4 regions of the Cedecea davisae genome follow, and region 4 is predicted to be linked to each of the others. Evidence: predicted binding sites of a transcription regulator. Region 4 holds the regulator's gene; each other region holds the start of a gene.

Evidence for each region. The regulator PurR, encoded in region 4, represses purine synthesis genes. The targets are predictions, from matches to a motif close to CANGCAAACGTTTGCNTG.
Region 1: the regulator PurR is predicted to act here: its motif matches at 4,104-4,121, upstream of pyrD (quinone-dependent dihydroorotate dehydrogenase).
Region 2: the regulator PurR is predicted to act here: its motif matches at 3,170-3,187, upstream of cvpA (colicin V production protein).
Region 3: the regulator PurR is predicted to act here: its motif matches at 3,634-3,651, upstream of purT (formate-dependent phosphoribosylglycinamide formyltransferase).

What each region holds. Positions count from the first base shown of each region.
Region 1 is NZ_CP172054.1:3,248,808-3,254,312, forward strand. Features, by position in the region: gene rlmKL (bifunctional 23S rRNA (guanine(2069)-N(7))-methyltransferase RlmK/23S rRNA (guanine(2445)-N(2))-methyltransferase RlmL) at 1-1,087, opposite strand, end outside; gene ACG1VR_RS15565 (YcbX family protein) at 1,191-2,306, shown strand; gene zapC (cell division protein ZapC) at 2,303-2,845, opposite strand; gene pyrD (quinone-dependent dihydroorotate dehydrogenase) at 2,999-4,009, opposite strand; gene ssuE (NADPH-dependent FMN reductase) at 4,257-4,832, shown strand; gene ACG1VR_RS15585 (sulfonate ABC transporter substrate-binding protein) at 4,825-5,505, shown strand, end outside.
Region 2 is NZ_CP172054.1:1,295,378-1,300,882, forward strand. Features, by position in the region: gene accD (acetyl-CoA carboxylase, carboxyltransferase subunit beta) at 1-909, shown strand, start outside; gene folC (bifunctional tetrahydrofolate synthase/dihydrofolate synthase) at 974-2,242, shown strand; gene dedD (cell division protein DedD) at 2,232-2,948, shown strand; gene cvpA (colicin V production protein) at 3,245-3,730, shown strand; gene purF (amidophosphoribosyltransferase) at 3,768-5,285, shown strand; gene ACG1VR_RS06685 (UbiX family flavin prenyltransferase) at 5,393-5,505, shown strand, end outside.
Region 3 is NZ_CP172054.1:1,876,113-1,881,617, forward strand. Features, by position in the region: gene edd (phosphogluconate dehydratase) at 1-1,642, shown strand, start outside; gene kdgA (bifunctional 4-hydroxy-2-oxoglutarate aldolase/2-dehydro-3-deoxy-phosphogluconate aldolase) at 1,703-2,344, shown strand; gene purT (formate-dependent phosphoribosylglycinamide formyltransferase) at 2,414-3,592, opposite strand; gene ACG1VR_RS09325 (YebG family protein) at 3,729-4,094, shown strand; gene ACG1VR_RS09330 (tellurite resistance TerB family protein) at 4,214-4,885, shown strand; gene ptrB (oligopeptidase B) at 5,014-5,505, shown strand, end outside.
Region 4 is NZ_CP172054.1:2,810,182-2,815,686, reverse strand. Features, by position in the region: gene punC (purine nucleoside transporter PunC) at 1-844, opposite strand, end outside; gene punR (DNA-binding transcriptional activator PunR) at 960-1,898, shown strand; gene purR (HTH-type transcriptional repressor PurR) at 1,895-2,920, opposite strand; gene ACG1VR_RS13435 (YnhF family membrane protein) at 3,212-3,301, shown strand; gene sodB (superoxide dismutase [Fe]) at 3,372-3,953, opposite strand; gene ACG1VR_RS13425 (NlpC/P60 family protein) at 4,076-4,909, opposite strand; gene ACG1VR_RS13420 (Grx4 family monothiol glutaredoxin) at 5,273-5,505, shown strand, end outside.

The DNA of each region.
Region 1 (5,505 bases), 440 kb from region 4:
ACTGGCGGTCAGCACGCAGCTGAAGGCAGCTTAACAGCTCCGGCGAGGCGCTAAACAGGGACAGGTTCCAGCCGCCAAACTGGGTTTTCATATGGCGACCAAGCAGGCTGTGCAGCGCAATCAGAGCCGGTTCACTTTCCAGACGCTCGCCGTAAGGAGGGTTACTGACAACCGTACCCACCGGGCCTTCCGGCAGCGGGTTGCTGAGCTTCGCCACGTCTTTTACGTCAAAAGTAATAATATCGGCAAGGCCTGCACGACGGGCGTTAGCCCTGGCACGTTCAATCACGCGGCTGTCGTTATCCGAACCATAGAAGCGGGACTGATATTCGCTCAGGCCGCGGCGAGCGCGAACCTGCGCTTCGGTCACCACCTCTTTCCACACGTCCACTTCATGTTTTGCCCAGCCGAGGAAACCCCAGCGTTTGCGGTGCAGGCCCGGGGCGCGATCGGTGGCGATCATAGCGCCTTCGATCAGCAGCGTGCCGGAGCCGCACATCGGATCGAGCAGTGGAGTACCCGGCTGCCAGCCGGAGCGCATCACGATGGCCGACGCGAGGGTTTCTTTGATTGGCGCAGCGCCGGTAGCGTCACGGTAGCCGCGCTGGTGCAGACCTTCGCCGCTGAGATCCAGCGCAATACTGGCGGTTTCTTTATTAAGCCAGACGTTAATACGCAGGTCTGGCTGCTCGCGGTCAACATCAGGGCGCGGCAGATTTTTGCGGGTAAAGGAGTCAACAATTGCATCCTTAACCTTGAGCGCGCCGTACTGGCTGTTGCGAATGGTGTCGTTCAGGCCGCTAAAGTGAACGGCAAAGGTCGCGTTTGGCCCAAACAGCGCCGGCCAGTCAATCGCCATTACGCCGAGGTAAAGGTCGAGATCGCTGTAGACTTTGCACTCGCTAAGCGGCAGCAGAATACGCGAAGCCAGACGGCTCCACATCAGGCTTTGATAGAGTAGACGAGTATCCCCCTGGTAATGTACGCCGCCCTGAACCACCTGGCAGCCCTGGGCGCCAAGATTTTCCAGTTCAGTTTTTAACAGCTCTTCAAGCCCACGCGCCGTACTGGCAAACAGAGAATTCATATCGTCACTTATCAGGTAAAAAGAAAATTGTGGCGCATTATAGCTAATCCGGCACGCATGTCATAAAGTTGCCCCTCTTAATTTACTTCCCACGGAGGGCGCCGTGATTACTTTGTCTCAACTCTTTATTCATCCGGTAAAATCAATGCGCGGAATGGCGCTCTCCCACGCGAATGCAACCGCCACCGGCCTGGCATTCGACCGCATTTTTATGCTTACCGAACTTGATGGCACCTTTATTACAGCCCGCCAGCATCCGCAGATGGTGCTGTTCACTCCCGCGTTTACCCACGACGGCCTTTATCTGTCAGCGCCGGACGGCAGCTCGGCCAGTATACGCTTCGCCGATTTCTCTGCGGAGCCTGCGGCAACCGAAGTTTGGGGAACTCATTTTACCGCGCTTATCGCCCCCGATGAGATTAACCAGTGGCTGAGCGGCTTTTTCTCGCGCCAGGTTCAGCTGCGCTGGGTTGGGGAGTCGCCAACTCGCCGGGTCAAACGCCATGAAGAGGTTCCGCTGTCGTTTGCCGACGGTTTTCCGTATCTGCTGACCAACGAAGCTTCGCTGCGGGATTTGCAAAACCGCTGCCCTGCCAGCGTACAAATGATCCAGTTCCGCCCTAACCTGGTAGTGACCGGCGCACCGGCATGGGCCGAGGATACCTGGAAAGTGGTGCGCATCGGCGGCGTCACCTTCGACGTTATCAGGCCCTGCAGCCGCTGTATCTTTACCACCGTTAGCCCGGAGCGTGGCCGCAAACACCCAAGCGGCGAACCGCTGAAAACCCTGCAAAACTTCCGCACCGCGCAGGATAACAGCGGCGCGGTAGATTTTGGCCAGAATTTAATTGCCCGCAATAGCGGTATCGTGCGCGTGGGCGACGAGCTGGAAGTACTCGCCAATAAACCTGCTAACGTTTATGGTCCGGGCGAAGTTGTCGAAAACCTTGAGCCGGTGAGCCAGCCAGAAAGCAGCGTCACCATTGACTGGGCCGGGCAAAGCTTCCAGGGGAATAATCAGCAAATCCTGCTGGAACAGCTCGAAGGCCAGGGTATTCGCGTGCCTTATTCCTGCCGGGCCGGGATCTGCGGCAGCTGCCGCATTCGTCTGGTGGACGGCGAAGTAAAAGCTTTAAAGAAAGGATCGATCGGCACAGACGGTACGATCCTGTGCTGTAGCTGCGTACCTGCGGGGAATGTTAGCGTAGCGCCGCGTTAAACGGCCTGATCGAGGCTGAGGTTACCTGAGATCGGCTGCGGCCTGAGCCGATCGTTCATCACTTTGATCGCATCGCCCAACTGCATCGTACGCCCCGCCAGTATTAATCCTGGCTGCGCAAGCAGGCAAAGCGCGGCGTTATCGCCGGTTTCAACCACCAGCAGATTCACCTGCTGCATATCTTCGCTAATCCAGACGCAGGCGCCGTCGCCCGTCATCGGCTGCCAGCATTCGCCGTGGGAGACAAAGTGCCAGCTTTTTGGCATTTGCGGTTTCAGGAAACGGATCGCTACCAGCGCGTTCAGCACCAGTTCGGCGCGTTGTTCATTCTCCAGCGCTAAATCACGACATTTTTCTTCAAACGAGAAATAAAGCGCCGCATCGTCAACACAAAACCCTGTGTTTTCAAAGGCATCGGGAGTCAACATTTTACGAGGGAAACGCGAACGGAACAGCATTCCATTGGCCAAATCGAGCATCATTCGATCGTGCTCTTCATCGAAATACCAACGCCAATTATCGTCCGGTTTTATCCGCATATTGCTTACCCTTCATTTATCCCGCATCTGAATTGCCACTCAAATTCTCACCATATTAATAAAAGACCAATATGTTTAAATTAGCAACAGTAGCGGAATATAAAACAACCAGAGCCGAAAATAAAGCCCTGGTTGTTTGCAAAAGGTAAATGCTTAGAGGTGGGTAACGATTTCTTTAATCAGCGGTGGGCCTTTAAAAATGAACCCGGAGTATATTTGCACCAGCGTCGCACCGGCGGCAATCTTCTCACGAGCGGCAATCACTGAATCAATACCGCCGACGCCGATAATAGGTAACCGGCCATTTAATTCCTGCGCCAGCATACGAATAATTTCGGTACTTTTTAACTGTACCGGACGCCCGCTTAAACCACCGGTTTCGTCGCAATGTTTCATGCCCTGAACAAGGCTACGATCCAAAGTAGTATTGGTCGCAATGACCCCATCAATATTATGGCGAACTAAACTATCTGCCACCTGGATCAATTCTTCTACAGAAAGATCCGGGGCGATCTTCACCGCCACTGGAACATATTTATGATGGATCGCTTGCAGCTCCTGCTGCTTATTTTTGATGGCGCTTAAAAGACTGTCCAGCGCTTCACCATATTGCAGAGTGCGTAATCCTGGAGTGTTCGGCGAAGAAATATTAATCGCTATATAACCCGCATACGGATAAATCTTATCCATACAGGTCAGATAATCATCTGCTCCCTGCTCAACCGGCGTGTCTTTATTCTTGCCAATATTAATCCCGAGGATGCCGTCGAAATGCGCTTTTTTTACATTTTCGACCAGGTTATCCACCCCGAGATTATTAAAGCCCATGCGGTTAATCAGCCCTTCTGCCTCTACCAGGCGGAAAATACGCGGCTTGTCATTCCCCGGCTGAGGGCGCGGCGTTACGGTGCCTATCTCGATAGAGCCAAAGCCCATGGCGCCAAAAGCGTCGATGCATTCGCCATTTTTGTCCAGACCTGCGGCCAGACCCAGCGGGTTCTTAAAGGTTAACCCCATGCAGCTGACGGGTTTTGACGGCACGTTCTGGCGAACCAGATGTTCGAAGGGCGTGCCGGATACGCGACGTAATTGCTGAAAAGTGAACTCATGGGCGCGCTCTGGATCGAGCTGAAAAAGGGCTTTACGAACGAAGGGGTAGTACATGAACTCTCCTGGATTCCCGGTGTGCAGACCGGGGCGCTATTATTCACCATCCGGGCAGGGATTGGAATTGACCTGCGGCAAAAAAGCCTGAATAGAGGCAAACGTTTTCTTTCCTCCCTTGCGATATGCGCTTTTTTGCAAATCTATCCCGGAAAAATCACTTAGTGGAATAAAACGGCTCTGCGACTATCAAGCTAATTGTTATCAATGTTAGATAAAAACGAACAATTAGTTATAAGGAGTCGTGATGCGTGTAATTACCCTGGCCGGCAGCCCCCGCTATCCGTCCCGTTCCAGCTCGCTGCTGGAATATGCTCGGGAGAAACTGAGCGCCCTCGATGTCGAGGTTTACCACTGGCATCTGCAAAACTTCTCCCCCGAGGACCTGCTCTACGCCCGGTTTGATAGCCCGGCCCTGCTGGCGCTTATCGAACAGCTCAGCACCGCCGACGGACTGATCATTGCCACTCCCGTCTATAAAGCTTCATTTTCCGGCGCCCTGAAAACGCTGCTCGACCTGCTACCGGAGCGCGCGCTCGAGAAAAAAGTCGTGCTTCCTTTGGCTACGGGCGGCACCGTCGCCCATATGCTGGCGGTGGACTACGCCCTCAAGCCGGTGCTTAACGCGCTCAAAGCCCAGGAAATTCTGCACGGCGTGTTTGCCGACGACGGCCAGGTAACCGACTACCAGCATAAGCCGCAGTTTACGGCGAACCTGCAAAAACGCCTCGACGATTCGCTGGAGACCTTCTGGCAGGCGCTTCATCGCCGCGATATTGCCGTCCCTTCCCCTTTCAGCCGCCTGGGGGTGACCCATGTTTAATTCACTGAAACGCCGCTCCCCGTGGCTGCTCTTTGCAGGCATGATCGCGTTTTCCGCCTATAGCAACGCGGCAGAGAGCGGCCCGGAGCAACTGCGCATCGGCTATCAGAAAGGCTCGGTCAGCATGGTGCTGGCAAAAAGCCACCAGCTGCTGGAGCAACGTTACCCTAATACAAAAGTCTCCTGGGTCGAGTTTCCCGCCGGGCCGCAAATGCTTGAGGCGCTTAACGTCGGCAGCATTGATCTAGGCAGCACCGGCGATATTCCGCCGATCTTCGCCCAGGCCGCCGGAGCGGATCTGGTTTATGTCGGTTCCGAGCCGCCAAAGCCTCAAGCCGAGGTCATTCTGGTGCCGGAAAACAGCCCGCTAAAAAGCGTTGCCGACCTGAAGGGGCACAAGGTTGCCTTCCAGAAAGGCTCCAGCTCTCATAACCTGGTGCTGCGGGCGTTGCAGCAGGCAGGGTTGAAATTTTCAGATATCCAGCCCGCTTACCTCACCCCCGCCGATGCCAGAGCCGCGTTTCAGCAGGGTAATGTAGACGCCTGGGCCATCTGGGACCCGTATTACTCGGCCGCGCTGCTGAACGGCGGCGTTCGCGTGCTGGCGGACGGCAGTAAGCTTAATCAAACCGGATCTTTCTACCTTGCAGCCCGCCCCTATGCCGAAGCGAAC
Region 2 (5,505 bases), 1.5 Mb from region 4:
GAACGAATTCTCAATAAGAGCAATATTACTCCCACCCGCAAGGCGAGCATCCCTGAAGGGGTGTGGACCAAGTGCGATAGCTGCGGCCAGGTCCTGTACCGCGCCGAGCTGGAACGCAACCTTGGCGTTTGCCCTAAGTGCGACCACCACATGCGTATGGCAGCGCGCGATCGCCTGCACAGCCTGTTAGACGAAGGCTCCATGGTGGAACTGGGTAGTGAGCTTGAGCCAAAAGATGTGCTGAAGTTCCGTGACTCCAAAAAATACAAAGATCGTCTGGCCTCCGCGCAGAAAGAGACCGGTGAGAAAGACGCTCTGGTGGTAATGAAAGGTACGCTGCACGGCCAGCCTGTTGTGGCCGCGGCCTTCGAGTTCGCCTTTATGGGCGGCTCTATGGGTTCCGTGGTTGGCGCTCGCTTCGTGCGTGCCGTTGAACAGGCGCTGGAAGACAACTGCCCGATGATTTGCTTCTCCGCCTCCGGCGGCGCGCGTATGCAGGAAGCGCTGATGTCGCTGATGCAGATGGCGAAAACCAGCGCAGCGCTGGCTAAGATGCAGGAGCGTGGTCTGCCGTACATTTCCGTGCTGACCGACCCAACTATGGGCGGCGTTTCCGCGAGCTTTGCGATGCTGGGTGACCTGAACATCGCCGAGCCGAAGGCGCTGATCGGCTTTGCCGGCCCGCGTGTTATCGAGCAGACCGTTCGTGAAAAACTGCCGCCGGGCTTCCAGCGCAGCGAGTTCCTGATCGAGAAAGGAGCGATCGACATGATCGTTCGTCGCCCGGAACTGCGCCTGAAGCTGGCAAGCGTGCTGGCTAAGTTTATGAATCAACCGGCACCAAATCCGGAAGCACCGGGCGAGCCAATTGTGGTTCCGCCAGCTCCGGAACAGGGTCAAGAGGCCTGATTCGCAATTAAGGGCAGGCCAGCAGGCTCTGCCCTTTTCTTTATGTGCATGTTAAGTGGGCATCATGGAAAAAGACCTTATTCCTCAAGCCACGTCGCCCCTGGCAACGTGGCTTTGCTATCTTGAAAACCTTCACTCCACCACTATCGATATGGGCCTCGAGCGCATCAGCAAAGTTGCTGCTACGCTGGACGTGCTCAAACCCGCGCCGACGGTCTTTACGGTAGCCGGGACCAACGGCAAGGGAACGACTTGCCGCACCCTTGAAACCGCGCTGATGGCCGATGGCTACCGGGTTGGCGTTTATAGTTCTCCTCACCTGGTGCGTTATACCGAACGCGTTCGCATTCAGGGCGAAGAGCTGCCGGAAGCGCTGCATACCGCCTCCTTTGCGGAAATTGAGGCCGCGCGCGGTGATATTTCATTAACCTATTTCGAATACGGAACGCTGTCCGCATTGCTATTGTTTAAGCAGCAGGCGGTGGACGTGGTTATTCTCGAAGTAGGCCTTGGCGGCCGCCTCGATGCGACTAATATTGTTGATTCTGACGTTGCCGTGGTGACCAGCATCGCGCTGGATCACACCGACTGGCTGGGCCCGGATCGCGAAAGCATTGGCCGTGAAAAAGCCGGCGTCTTCCGCACCGGAAACCCGGCGGTGGTTGGCGAGCCTGATATGCCGCACACTATTGCCGATGTGGCGCAAGAGAAAGGCGCGGTATTGCTGCGCCGTGGCGTAGACTGGGATTATGAAGTTAACGCAAACGGCTGGTCGTTCCGTGATGCTCAGGGCGAGTTAACTCATTTACCGCTGCCGCTGGTGCCGCAGCCTAATGCGGCGACCGCGCTGGCCGCGCTGCGGGCAAGCAAGCTAAACGTGAGCGAAAAAGCTATTCGCTACGGCATTGAGCACGCCACGCTGCCGGGCCGGTTCCAGATAGTCTCGCAGGCACCGCGTGTGATTCTTGATGTGGCACACAATCCGCATGCGGCGGCTTACCTTGCCGGGCGTCTGGCGGCCTTGCCGAAACAGGGGCGAGTGCTGGCGGTGATTGGCATGCTGCATGATAAAGATATCGCCGGAACGCTCGCCTGTTTGTCGCCTCAGGTAGATAGCTGGTATTGTGCTCCGCTGGAGGGGCCTCGCGGCGCAAGCGCCGGGCAGCTTATTGAGCACCTCGGCCACGGCAAAACCTTTGCAAGCGTTGCGGATGCCTGGCACGCGGCGATGGCGGAAGCTACGGCAGAAGATACCGTGCTGGTGTGTGGTTCGTTCCACACGGTGGCCCATGTAATGGAAGTACTGGACGCGGGGAGAGCAGGTGGCGAGTAAGTTTCAAAACCGATTAGTCGGAACCATTATTCTGGTGGCGCTGGGCGTGATTGTGCTGCCGGGGCTGCTGGACGGGCAGAAAAAACACTATCAGGACGAGTTTGCGGCCATTCCTCTGGTGCCAAAACCAGGGGACAGCGACGAGCCGGATATGCTGCCGGGTGCCAGCCAGGCGCTGCCTTCTCAGCCGCCTGAGGGGGCTGCTGAAGAGGTGAGGGCGGGAACCGCCGCGCCGCCGGGGCTGAATAACGGCACTATCCCCAATGACGGTTCTGCCGGTATAGATGAAGTGCCTGTTACCCGCGAGCAGCCTAAGCCGCAGCCGGTGCAGGAAAAACCAAAACCGAAGCCGGTTGAAAAACCTCAGACTAAGCCTGCGACCACAGACCAGACGGAACAACGCCTGGCGATGACCGCCGAGCAGCCGCCAAAAGCAGAAAAACCGGCCGAGAAAGCCCCGACCGGTCAGGCGTATGTTGTGCAGCTTGGCGCGCTGAAAAATGCCGACAAAGTTAATGAAATTGTTGGTAAGCTGCGCGGTGCCGGGTTCAAGGTTTACACATCGCCAGGGACGCCGGTGCAGGGGAAAATTACCCGCATTCTGGTGGGCCCGGATGCTTCTAAAGACAAGCTTAAATCGTCGCTTGGCGAGCTGAATTCGCTCTCTGGTTTGAACGGCGTGGTGATGAATTACTCGCCACGGTAGCGACGTGTGACCCTCACCCCGACCCTCTCCCTGGAAGGGAGAGGGGAAGGTCGCCACCATACTATCCCCTCTCCCCTATGGGGAGAGGGTTAGGGTGAGGGGAAAAACGACGCTATATCCCCCCTTAGCCCCTGCCGGGTGAGGGGAAAAAAGGGCAATTTTTAATGGCGTTGATGCTTTTTTCAGCGCCATTATTTATTTACGCGGGGGAAGGAAATCCCTACGCAAACGTTTTCTTTTTCTGTTAGAATGCGCCCCGAACTGGACGTCAGGGCGATTTATCACGAGATTTTTTCATGGTCTGGATAGATTACGCCATCATTGCGGTTATCGGTTTTTCTTGTCTGGTAAGCGTAATTCGTGGGTTTGTGAAGGAAGCTTTATCGCTTGTGACCTGGGGATGTGCATTCTTTGTCGCCAGTCATTACTACACTTATCTGTCAGTCTGGTTCACTGGCTTTGAAGACGAACTGGTACGCAATGGGATAGCTATCGCGGTGCTGTTTATCGCGACGCTTATCGTCGGTGCAATAGTCAATTATGTGATTAGCGCGCTGGTACAAAAAACCGGCCTGTCGGGTACAGACAGGGTGTTGGGGATCTGCTTTGGCGCACTTCGTGGCGTACTGATAGTCTCCGCCATTCTGTTCTTCCTGGATACCTTTACCGGTTTTTCAAAAAGCGATGACTGGCATAAGTCGCAGCTTATCCCGCAATTCAGTTTCATCATCAGATGGTTCTTTGACTATCTGCAAAGCTCGTCAAGTTTCTTGCCCCGTTAATCGTAGCGGGGTTGTGGCTTAATGAGGAAAAGACAACATGTGCGGTATTGTCGGAATCGCCGGTTTTATGCCGGTCAACCAGTCGATTTATGATGCGTTAACGGTGCTTCAGCACCGTGGCCAGGATGCCGCAGGCATCGTCACCATCGACGCTTTAAATTGCTTCCGTCTGCGTAAAGCGAATGGCCTGGTGAGCGATGTGTTTGAAGCCCGCCACATGCAGCGCCTGCAGGGCAATATGGGGATTGGGCACGTTCGTTACCCAACCGCCGGCAGTTCCAGCGCTTCTGAAGCTCAGCCTTTCTACGTTAACTCTCCTTACGGCATTACGCTGGCGCATAATGGTAACCTGACCAATGCCCACGAACTGCGTAAGAAGCTGTTCGAAGAAAAACGCCGCCACATCAACACCACCTCAGACTCTGAAATCCTGCTCAATATCTTTGCCAGCGAGCTGGATAACTTCCGCCACTACCCGCTGGAAGCAGACAACATTTTTGCCGCCATCGCCGCCACTAACCGCCAGATCCGCGGCGCTTACGCCTGCGTGGCGATGATTATTGGCCACGGCATGGTTGCCTTCCGTGACCCTAACGGCATCCGCCCGCTGGTTATCGGCAAGCGTGATTTGGGCGACGGACGCACCGAATACATGGTGGCTTCCGAAAGCGTGGCTCTGGATACCCTCGGCTTTGAGTTCCTGCGCGACATCGCGCCGGGCGAAGCGGTGTACATTACCGAAAAAGGCCAGCTGTTCACCCGCCAGTGCGCGGATAACCCGGTCAGCAACCCATGCCTGTTCGAATACGTTTACTTTGCGCGCCCGGACTCGTTTATCGACAAGATTTCCGTCTACAGCGCTCGCGTTGAGATGGGCAAAAAGCTTGGCGAAAAAATTGCCCGCGAGTGGGAAGACCTGGATATCGACGTGGTTATCCCGATCCCGGAAACTTCCTGCGACATCGCGCTGGAAATCGCCCGTATTCTTGATAAGCCGTACCGACAGGGATTTGTGAAAAACCGCTACGTTGGCCGTACCTTTATCATGCCGGGCCAGCAGTTGCGCCGTAAGTCCGTGCGCCGCAAGCTGAACGCCAACCGCGCTGAGTTCCGCGACAAGAACGTGCTGCTGGTGGATGACTCCATCGTGCGCGGCACCACTTCAGAGCAGATTATTGAGATGGCGCGCGAAGCCGGAGCCAAAAAGGTTTACCTCGCTTCCGCCGCACCGGAAATTCGCTTCCCGAACGTTTACGGCATCGATATGCCGAGCGCCAACGAGCTGATTGCTCACGGCCGCGAAGTGGATGAGATCCGCCAGATAATCGGCGCTGACGGCCTGATTTTCCAGGATCTCGACGATCTGATTGAAGCCGTTCGTGTTGAAAACCCGGACATCGCCCAGTTTGAATGCTCGGTGTTTAACGGTATTTACGTCACTAAAGACGTTGATCATAAATACCTCGAGTATCTCGAATCTCTGCGTAACGACGACTCCAAAGCGCTGGCTCGCCAAAACGAAGTGGAAAACTTAGAGATGCACAACGAAGGCTGATTTTCCTCCTGCCTTACGCCCTCGCCCTTACCGGGTGAGGGCCATCCCTTGCATCGCACCTCATCTTACGGCAAAGTCAGCCCAGATATTCTTGACGGGCAAATTCAATGAAACGACTAATTGTCGGTATTTCCGGGGCCAGCGGAGCCGTTTACGGCGTGCGTCTGCTGCAAATTCTGCAACAGCTGCCGGAAGTAGAAAGCCACCTGGTGATGAGCAA
Region 3 (5,505 bases), 930 kb from region 4:
GGCCGCGCTGAAAAGCATGTTGCGTAACAATATTGCGATCATTACCTCTTACAACGACATGCTCTCCGCCCACCAGCCGTATGAGCATTACCCCGAGCAGATCCGCAAAGCGCTGCATTCCGTTGGTGCAGTCGGGCAGGTTGCTGGCGGCGTTCCGGCCATGTGTGACGGCGTAACCCAGGGGCAGGACGGGATGGAGCTTTCGCTGCTCAGCCGCGAAATCATCGCTATGTCTACCGCCGTGGGTCTGTCTCATAATATGTTTGATGGCGCGCTGTACCTCGGCGTGTGCGATAAAATTGTCCCCGGCCTGACGATGGCCGCGCTCTCCTTTGGCCACCTGCCGGCGGTCTTTGTGCCATCGGGCCCGATGGCCAGCGGCCTGCCAAACAAAGAAAAAGTACGCATTCGCCAGCTGTATGCCGAAGGTAAAGTCGATCGCCTTGCGCTGCTGGAAGCCGAAGCGGCCTCTTATCACGCCCCTGGCACCTGTACCTTCTATGGCACCGCTAACACCAACCAGATGGTGGTTGAGTTTATGGGGATGCAACTGCCGGGCTCTTCATTTGTACAGCCGGATGCCGAACTGCGTCACGCGCTGACCGACGCGGCCGCTCGGCAGGTCACCCGCCTGACCGGCAACGGCAACGAGTGGATGCCGCTGGGCAAAATGATCGATGAAAAAGTGGTGGTGAACGGTATTGTGGCGCTGCTGGCAACCGGCGGCTCTACCAACCACACCATGCATCTGGTGGCGATGGCTCGCGCGGCGGGCATCATTATTAACTGGGATGACTTCTCCGACATTTCTGAGATAGTGCCGCTGCTGGCGCGCCTCTACCCGAACGGCCCGGCGGATATTAACCACTTCCAGGCGGCTGGCGGCGTGCCTGTTCTTATGCGCGAACTGCTGAAAGGCGGCCTGCTGCATGAAGATGTGAATACCGTTGCCGGTTTTGGTTTGCAGCATTACACCATGGAGCCGTGGCTGGACAACGGCGAGCTGGCGTGGCGCGAAGGTGCCAGCAAACCGCTGGACAGCGACGTTATCGCGACCATGGAAAAACCGTTCTCGCGCCACGGCGGCACCAAAGTGCTGAGCGGCAACCTGGGACGCGCGGTGATGAAAACCTCTGCCGTTCCGGTTGAGAATCAGGTAATTGAAGCCCCGGCCGTTATCTTTGAAAGCCAGCATGACGTATTACCGGCCTTTGAGGCAGGTAAACTCGACCGCGACTGCGTAGTAGTGGTGCGCCATCAGGGGCCAAAAGCCAACGGCATGCCAGAATTGCATAAACTTATGCCGCCGCTTGGAGTATTATTGGACCGCTGTTTCAAAATTGCTCTGGTGACCGACGGAAGACTGTCCGGCGCCTCTGGCAAGGTTCCTTCTGCTATCCACGTTACCCCGGAAGCCTACGATGGCGGGCTGCTGGCGAAGGTGCAGGATGGCGATATTATCCGCGTTAACGGCCAGACCGGCGAACTGACGCTGCTGGTGGACGAGGCTGAACTTGCCGCCCGTACCGCTTATCACCCGGATCTCAGCGCAGAGCGCGTGGGAACGGGGCGCGAAATGTTTGGTGCGCTGCGTGAACAGCTTTCCGGCGCTGAACAAGGCGCAACCTGCATTAAATTTTAATCCCGTGGCGGCTTGGCCGCGGCGGTTCACAAATTACAAGTTGGCTGAAGAGGCGCTCAGATGAAAAACTGGAAAACAACAGCGGAACAGATCCTGAAAACAGGACCGGTCGTTCCGGTTATCGTGGTAAACAAGCTGGAACACGCTGTGCCGATGGCAAAAGCGCTGGTAGCCGGTGGCGTGCGTGTGCTGGAAGTTACGCTGCGTACCGCGTGTGCGATGGACGCCATTCGCGCCATCGCCAAAGAAGTGCCGGAAGCCATTATCGGTGCCGGTACCGTGCTGAACCCGCAGCAGCTGGCGGAAGTGACGGAGGCAGGCGCACAGTTCGCTATTAGCCCTGGCCTGACCGAGCCGCTGCTGAAAGCGGCAACCGAAGGCACCATCCCGCTTATCCCGGGTATCAGCACCGTTTCTGAACTGATGCTGGGCATGGACTACGGCCTGAAAGAGTTCAAATTCTTCCCGGCTGAAGCCAATGGCGGCACCAAAGCCCTGCAGGCTATTGCTGGTCCGTTCTCCCAGGTCCGTTTCTGCCCAACCGGCGGTATCTCCCCGGCTAACTACCGTGATTACCTGGCGCTGAAAAGCGTGCTGTGTATCGGCGGCTCCTGGCTGGTTCCGGCGGACGCGCTGGAAGCGGGCGACTACGACCGTATCACCAAACTGGCTCGCGAAGCGGTAGAAGGCGCGAAACAGTAAGCAATAAAAAAGCCCCGCCGCGATGGCAGGGCTTAATCAACAAATCGTCCTTAGTTAAGGGCGATTTTTTTAGCCTTCAACTTTTACCTGAGCCGCAGAAGCAATCGCTCTGGCAACGGCTTCGTCAACGCTATTCCCGGTCGCCAGCGCTACGCCCATGCGGCGTTTACCGCCGATTTCCGGTTTCCCGAACAGGCGCAACTGTAATCCGCCGCCTAATGCCGCCCCGACATTCGAGTATTTAACATTGTCGCTCTGCAACTCGGGCAGGATAACCGCCGAAGCGGCAGGACCGTATTGGCGAATATCACCGACAGGCAGGCCGAGGAAGGCGCGAACATGCAGGGCGAACTCGGACAAGTCCTGCGAGATAAGCGTTACCATGCCTGTGTCGTGTGGGCGAGGGGAGACTTCGCTGAAGATAACCTCGTCGCCGCAAACAAACAGCTCTACGCCGAACAGGCCGTGCCCGCCGAGTGCGGTAACCACTTTCCCGGCAATCTCTTTAGAGCGCTCAAGGGCAAGGTCGCTCATCTGCTGCGGCTGCCAGGACTCGCGGTAGTCGCCATCTTCCTGACGATGGCCAATAGGCGCACAGAAGTGGATCCCGTCCACGGCGCTGATGGTCAGCAGCGTGATTTCAAAATCAAAATTAACCACGCCTTCAACAATCACGCGGCCTTTACCGGCGCGCCCGCCAAGCTGGGCATATTCCCACGCCTGCGGCAGCTGGTCGGCGGTGCGGATGAAACTTTGCCCCTTGCCTGAAGAGCTCATCACCGGTTTAACAATGCACGGCAGGCCGATTTCCTGCACGGCCTGGCGGAACGCCTCTTCGCTGTCCGCAAAACGGTAACTTGAGGTTGGTAACTGTAATTCTTCCGCCGCCAGACGGCGAATACCTTCGCGGTTCATGGTCAGCTTAGCGGCGCGAGCGCACGGCACAACGCGCTGGCCCTGTTGCTCAAGTTCCAGCAGGGCGTCGGTAGCGATAGCTTCAATTTCAGGAACGATAAAGTCAGGCATTTCGGCGGCAACCAGCGCTTTTAGCGCGGCGGCATCCAGCATATTGATGACGTGGCTGCGGTGCGCGACATGCATCGCAGGCGCATTGGCGTAGCGATCTACGGCGATCACTTCCACGCCGAGGCGCTGGCATTCAATGGCCACTTCTTTACCCAATTCACCGGAGCCAAGCAGCATTACTCGAGTAGCTGCCGGGCGCAGAGCTGTTCCCAACGTTGACATGTGATTTAGCCTTAACAGAGAAAAAAGACCGCGGCAGTATAAACGAAAACGTTTGCGTTGGCAGCGCCTTTCCGGCTTGTGTGTTAAAATGAATGACGTTATACTGGATAAATAAACAGGTAAATGGAGCTGCAAAATGGCGGTCGAAATTAAATATGTGGTGGTGAGAGAGGGACAAGAGAAAATGGCCTTTGCCAGTAAAAAGGACGCTGACGCTTACGACAAAATGCTGGATCTAGCCGAAGTGCTGGGTGAATGGCTACAGCAAAGCCCACTCGAGCTTGAAGAAGGGCAGAGCGACACTCTGGCGATGTGGATGGCGGAAAACAAAGACCTGCTGGCAGGCGTGCTGAAAAACGGCAAGCTGCCGGAGCCAGAAACGGCAAGCGTCGGGGCAGAAGCTGCCGCTGCTGAACCAAAAGCGGATGCACAGGAACCGGCTGCGGTATCTGAAGATAACGTTAGCGAACACACCGGGCGCAAACGCACCAAAGCGGCATAACACGGCATGCTGGCGCCGGGCTACCGGCGCGATTCTTTTCCCATCTTTAGCCCTCTGATACGTTTCTTGACGTGCCGTGGCCTACTCTCGACGAGTTAAGCCAATAAGGGGTGCCTGTCATGAATAACTGGTTACAGCAGCTTCAGTCGTTACTGGGGCAATCAACGTCCTCTCAGCAATCTTCCCAGCCAGGCGCTGGCCCGGAGGGGCTTAGCAAGCTGCTGGTGCCCGGCGCACTCGGCGGGCTGGCGGGGCTACTGCTGGCAAGCAAGTCTTCACGCAAATTGCTAACAAAATACGGCACCAGCGCTCTGTTGGTCGGCGGCGGTGCGGTAGCCGGTAGCGTGTTGTGGAACAAGTACAAAGAGCGGGTTCGCCAGAGCCAGCCGCAGGCCAGTGGCTACGGGCATCAGCACTCTTCCGTCGATGTGCGCACGGAGCGCCTGATAACCGCCCTGGTGTTTGCCGCCAAAAGCGATGGTCATATCGACGCCAAAGAACGTCAGTTCATCGAGCAACAGCTGCGCGAAACGGGCATCGACGGCGAAGGCAAAGCCCTGATTGAGCGAGCCATCGACCGGCCGCTGGATCCGCAGCTGCTGGCGCGTGATGTGAAAAACGAAGAGGAAGCGCTGGAGCTTTATTATCTCAGCTGCACCGCTATCGACGTCGATCACTTTATGGAGCGCAGTTACCTCAGCGCGCTGGGCGATGCTCTGAATATCCCGCAGGATGTCAGGGCGAGCATTGAGCAGGACATTCAGCAGCAGAAGCTGGCTCTTCCTGCCTGACGCCTGATTTTCTCCGCTTTTACAGTGCCGGGCTTCCCGGCATTTTCGTGTTATCCCTCACGTTTCGCTTGCAAGCTCGCCTGAATTTGCCACCCTTACAGGGTGTTAAATGACAAATGAAGAAACTGATGCCGCCAAAAGCTAAAAAAATTCCCCACGCTATGACCACTCATGGCGATACCCGCACGGACAACTATTACTGGCTGCGCGACGATGAGCGTGCCGACCCGGCGGTGCTTGAATATCTGAACCAGGAAAATGACTACGGCAAAACGATAATGGAGAGCCAGCGGGCGTTGCAGGACAGGCTGCTGGAAGAGATGATCGCGCGTATTCCGCCGCATGATGTCTCGGCTCCTTATGTCAAAAACGGCTATCGCTACCGGCAGGTGTATGAAAAGGGAAATGAGTACCCGATTTATCAGCGCCAGTCCGCTATGCGTGATGAGTGGGAGGCCTGGGAGCTGCTGCTGGATGCCAACAAACGTGCCGCCCACAGCGAGTTTTACACCATGGGCGGGTTAGCGATTACGCCGGACAATGAAGTCATGGCCCTGGCCGAGGACTATTTATCACGACGCCAGTTTGGCATTCGCCTGCGTAACCTGAAAACCGGCAAC
Region 4 (5,505 bases):
TCAACGCATACAGCGCCAGCAGCCAAGGCAGCAGCTGTTTCCCCTGCCATTTTTGCAGCGCGCTGCGGCAGCCATAGCCGCCAATCAGGAAGGCGACGGTCTGCGGCATATAGCTCAGGCCAATAACAGACGGGCTGTAGCCCATCTCATTAAGGATAAACGGCGAACCGGTTAACCAGGCGAAGAAGCTGGCTGAGCAGGCAGCATAAATCAGCACATTGCTGCTATAGGTGCGCGAGCGTAATAAAGAGAAGAAGCTGACTTTATTGTCTTCAGTTTGCGGGTGATGCTGGGTGCGCGGCTTGAGGCGCAGGGTGGGGATCATCAGCAGCAGGGCGATGGCGAACAGCACGGCAAAAATAGCCTGCCATTCAAAATGGTTAAGCAGCCAGCTGCCGAGCAGCGGCGCAAGCGCGGGTGAAAGCCCTACCAGCGGCATAATGGTGGCAAAGATGCGGCCCGCGCGGTTGGCAGGATAATAATCCGTGACCAGCGCCTGCCAGCTCACGGCGGCGGAGCAGACGCCAACGGCCTGAATAAAACGCAGGACCAGCAGCGTGGCGGCGTCTTCGACCCACAGCATGCCGATACAGCCGACGGCAAACAGCCCCAGGCCAATCAGCAGAATAGGTTTACGCCCGAAGCGGTCTGACAGCGGGCCCCACATTAACTGCGCGAAGGCAAACCCGGCGAGGAACAGGCTCAGGCTGGCGCTGACCGCCGAGGCGTTAGTCCCCAGATCTTGCTGAATGGCGGCGAAGGCGGGCAGATACATGTCGGTGGCGAGGAAGCCAAGCACACTCAGCCCGGCAAGCCAGATAAGAAATCCCTTTGATGGTTGCATAGTTTTCTCTTGATTTTGATAGCAGGTTAACGGGGCAGGAGTCTACGGAGTGCAAAAGCGCTTGTGAAACGCTAATATTTGCGAGTTGCATTCAAAATTTTTGCAGGCAAAAAACATGTGGTCTGAATATTCTCTGGAGGTCGTTGACGCGGTGGCGCGCAACGGCAGTTTTAGCGGGGCGGCCCAGGAGCTGCATCGCGTGCCTTCTGCCATAAGCTATACGGTACGTCAGCTCGAAGAATGGCTGGCCGTGCCGCTGTTTGAACGTCGCCATCGCGATGTTGAGTTAACCGCCGCCGGAGCCTTTTTTCTTAAAGAAGGGCGTTCTGTTATCAAAAAAATGATGGCAACCCGCCAGCAGTGCCAGCAGATAGCCAACGGCTGGCGCGGGCATCTCTCCATCGCGGTGGACAATATCGTGAAGCCGGAGCGGACCCGCCAGCTGGTGCTGGATTTTTATCGTCACTTCCCGGATATCGAACTGCGGGTGTTTCAGGAAGTGTTCAACGGCGTGTGGGACGCGCTGGCGGACGAGCGGGTTGAGGCGGCTATAGGCGCAACTCAGGCCATTCCTGTAGGGGGGCGCTATGCGTTCCGGGATATGGGGGCGTTAAGCTGGCGTTGCGTGGTTTCCTCCGGGCATCCGCTTGCGCAACACGAAGGTGTTATTCCTGATGATGAGCTAAGGGCATGGCCGTCGCTGGTGCTGGAAGATACTTCACGTTCTCTGCCCAAGCGCATTACCTGGTTGCTGGATAACCAGCGCAGAGTCGTGGTGCCGGACTGGGCTTCGGGGGCGGACTGCCTGAGTGCGGGCCTGTGCATTGGCATGGTGCCCGCCCACATTGCTAAGCCATGGCTGGACGGCGGCGAGTGGCGGGAGCTGACGCTGGAAAATCCGTTCCCGGATGCGGCCTGTTGCCTGACCTGGCGGCAGGACGATGCCTCGCCGGCTTTAAGCTGGCTGCTGGACTACCTCGGGGACAGCGAGACGATGAATCAGGAATGGCTGCAGGAGCCGGGGCGGCAAAACCCGGCTCCGCTGAGCGTTTAGCGGCGGTAGTCGCGGAACGGACCGTCGGCAACCGAGCGGCGCTCGATCAGGCGCGGATGCACCTCAATAGTCTGCGACTCTTCGCGTTTGTTAACAATACGGTCGAGCAGCATATTAAAGGCGGTTTCACCCAGGCGCTCTTTCGGCTGGTGAATAGTGGTTAACGCCGGAGAGAAGTAGCGGGCGTTGCGCACGTTATCGTAGCCGATGATGGAGATATCCTGCGGCACGCGCAGTCCCATCTCATCCGCTGCGCAAATGGCGCCCATTGCCATAATATCGCCACCGCAGAATACCGCGGTAGGGCGATGAGGCTGGTTAAGCAACTGCTGCATGGCGCGGTAGCCGGACTCCGGCTCAAAGTCGCCCTGAACCACCCAGTTCTCCGGCACCTTGATATTGGCCTCTTCAAGCGCCTTGAGGAACCCGGCATGGCGACCGCCGCCGGTGTTGCGTTCCAGCTGGCCGGGAATAGCGCCGATGTCGCGATGGCCGCGCTCAATCAGATAGCGGCCAGCGAGATAGCCGCCGTGGAAGGCGTTATCGATGACCGAGTCGGTAAAGTCGGCGCGGGCTTCGCCCCAGTCCATGACCACCATCGGAATATGGCGGTACTCTTCCAAAGTGGAGAGCAGCGTTTCCGGGTACTCGGAGCACATCACCAGCAGCCCATCAACGCGTTTTTGCGCCATCATCGACAGGTAGGCGCGCTGCTTATCAAAGTTGTTGTGCGCATTACCGAGGATCAGGGTATAGCCTTTGGCGAAGCAGCTATTTTCAACCGACTCAATAATTTCGGCAAAATAGGGCGCTTCGCTGGAGGTTGCCAGCAGGCCAATAGATTTGGTGTGGTTGACCTTCAGGCTGCGGGCTACGGCGCTCGGAGAATAATGCAGCTCTTTGATGGCCGCCCAAACGGCGTTGCGCGTCTCTTCCGCAACAAAACGGGTCTTGTTGATGACATGTGACACAGTTGTAGTGGAAACGTTTGCGCGTTTCGCTACGTCCTTAATCGTTGCCATTAGATGTCACTCCAGACCATATCGTAAACTCCTGATAACTCATGTGTTAAACGTTTGCCTTCGCTAACTCCTGGGGCAACACGTTGGTTGCAGGCCTGTCGGGAATGCGACATACAGCGGGAGGAGGGCGTTGCCGGGCGATACGCGGTAAATTAGCGAAGGATTTTGGCTTATCCCGGAGCAAAGTGGAAGAGGGAAAACCGAGATCTGTGCAAATCCAGCAGGATTTTTATCGCCAATTGTGGGAAAATCACCCCACTTACACTTTGTAGGGAAATAAAGGAGCTTACGATGAGTACCGATCTGAAGTTTTCCGTGGTGACCACGGTTGTCGTACTGAGCTTGATTGTTGCCGGTGCGCTAACCGCCGTACTGCACTGATTTAATAAGGGCCGCTCAATGCGGCCCTTAACATTTCTGGCAAACAGAGAAACGTCTTGCTCTCTGGTTATCAGGCGGCGAGGTTTTTCGCCACGAAGCTCCAGTTTACCAGCGCCCAGAAATGCTCAAGGTACACCGGGCGAGCGTTACGGTAATCGATATAGTAGGCGTGTTCCCAGACATCCACGGTCAGCAGCGGCGTGGCGTCGGTCGTCAGCGGCGTTCCGGCATTCGCGGTAGAAACAATAGCCAGGCCGCCATCGCTATTTTTCACAAGCCAGGTCCAGCCCGAACCAAAGTTTTTAATTGCCGCTTCACTAAACTGCTTTTTAAACGCCTCAAAGCTGCCAAACGCCTGGTTAATTTTAGCCAGAAGCTCACCCGTTGGCTCTCCGCCAGCGTTCGGTGCCAGGCAGTGCCAGTAGAAGGTATGGTTCCAGACCTGAGCCGCGTTATTGAAAATTCCACCTTCTGAACTTTTCACTATCTGTTCTAACGTTTTCCCTTCAAACGGGCTGCCTTTTACCAGGTTGTTCAGGTTAGTGACGTAGGTCTGGTGATGCTTACCGTAGTGGTATTCCAGGGTTTCGGCCGAGATGTGGGGCGCGAGAGCGTCTTTGCCATAGGGCAGGGCGGGTAGTTCGAACGACATTGCTTCACTCCTTGTTATTTTGAGTACACCAAATAACTACTTTTATTGTGGTTATTAGGGTAACAAATTGAAAGAGTGTGCAAAAGCAGAAAGGCACTGCCCGTTGCCGGGCAGTTCAGTATTTAGCGGATGGTTTTCGGAGTCATCACGCGGCGGGCGCCGACGTAGTGACGCTGCCAGTAATCTTCGCTCAGGGAGGTAATCTGGATATCGCGGCCGCTGCGCGGAGACTGGATAAACTTGCCGTTGCCGACGTAGACACCCACATGATCGGCGGTGCCGCGCCCCTGGGTGCGGAAGAACACTAAATCGCCGCTTTCCAGCTCGCCACGGCCAACCGACGCGGCATCACGCAGGTGATACATTTCGTTTGCGGTGCGCGGGATACGGATGTTAACCAGATCTTTGTAGGCGTAATAAATGAGGCCGCTGCAGTCAAAACCGGTACGAGGCGAAGTGCCGCCCCAGCGATAAGGCTTACCAATCTGGCCCATCAGTTTGTTCATTGCCGTTTTCTGTGCTTTCTGCACCCGGACTTTATGCGCCTGAGCGATAGTCTGGTTTTTTTCTGCCTTCACCTTTACGCACTGTTTTTTATGCCCTTTACGGTGGGTACATTTTTCAGTGAAGGTGGCGGCGGTTGGCTGAATGGCCAATTTCTGAGAGGTTTTTTTACTGCTGCTTGCGAGGGTTTTGCTTTTGCCGGAGGTTTTGTTCTTTGCGACTTTGCTTTTTGCCTGAACGGTTTCTTTCTTTCCGGACTTCTTTGTGGAGCTGGTGCTGACCTTTGTTTTTGCTTTCTCTTTGACCTTGCTGCTTTTACCTGAGGTCTTCGCCGGGTGGCTTTTCTGTGCAGCATGGTGACGGACGTGCTCGGACGCCTGCGCCAAAGGAGTATAGGGCAAAGCAAATAGCAGAGCACATAGCGTGATAGAGATTTTATTTATCCGCGCCACTCGTCAATCCCCTGATAAATGAAAGCACGATGCTAACCATCATGCCTGCGTATGATTTTTGCGAAACCCGACGATTCTAATGCATAAAAGCCGATAATGTTAATAGGCAATTACTATTTAACGGTCAAAAGTGGAAGCTGGTGCTAAAAAATTAATCATTCCCGGGGGTTATCTGCTGTTTTATTGATCGTGGATGGAGCAAATTGCTAATTTTCGCGCGGCTGAAAAGTGTTATTCTTAAAGCATGTTTGCATCGCCGCGCATTCCAGGGAAAAACCTTTCTAAAATTGGTGTTTTCTGGCCGGGGTGCAACTGGCTACAATGGCAGACTGTTGCCGTATCAAGGTTTGAGGAAGCAAGACAATGAGCACTATTGAAAAAATTCAAAACCAGATCGCTGAGAACCCGATTCTTCTCTATATGAAAGGTTCCCCGAAGCTGCCGAGCTGCGGCTTCTCCGCTCAGGCCGTTCAGGCACTTTCCGCCTGCGGCGAGCGTTTTGCCTATGTTGATATTTTGCAGAACCCGGACATTCGCGCCGAGCTGCCGAAATACGCGAACTGGCCGACCTTCCCGCAGCTGTGGGTTGACGGCGA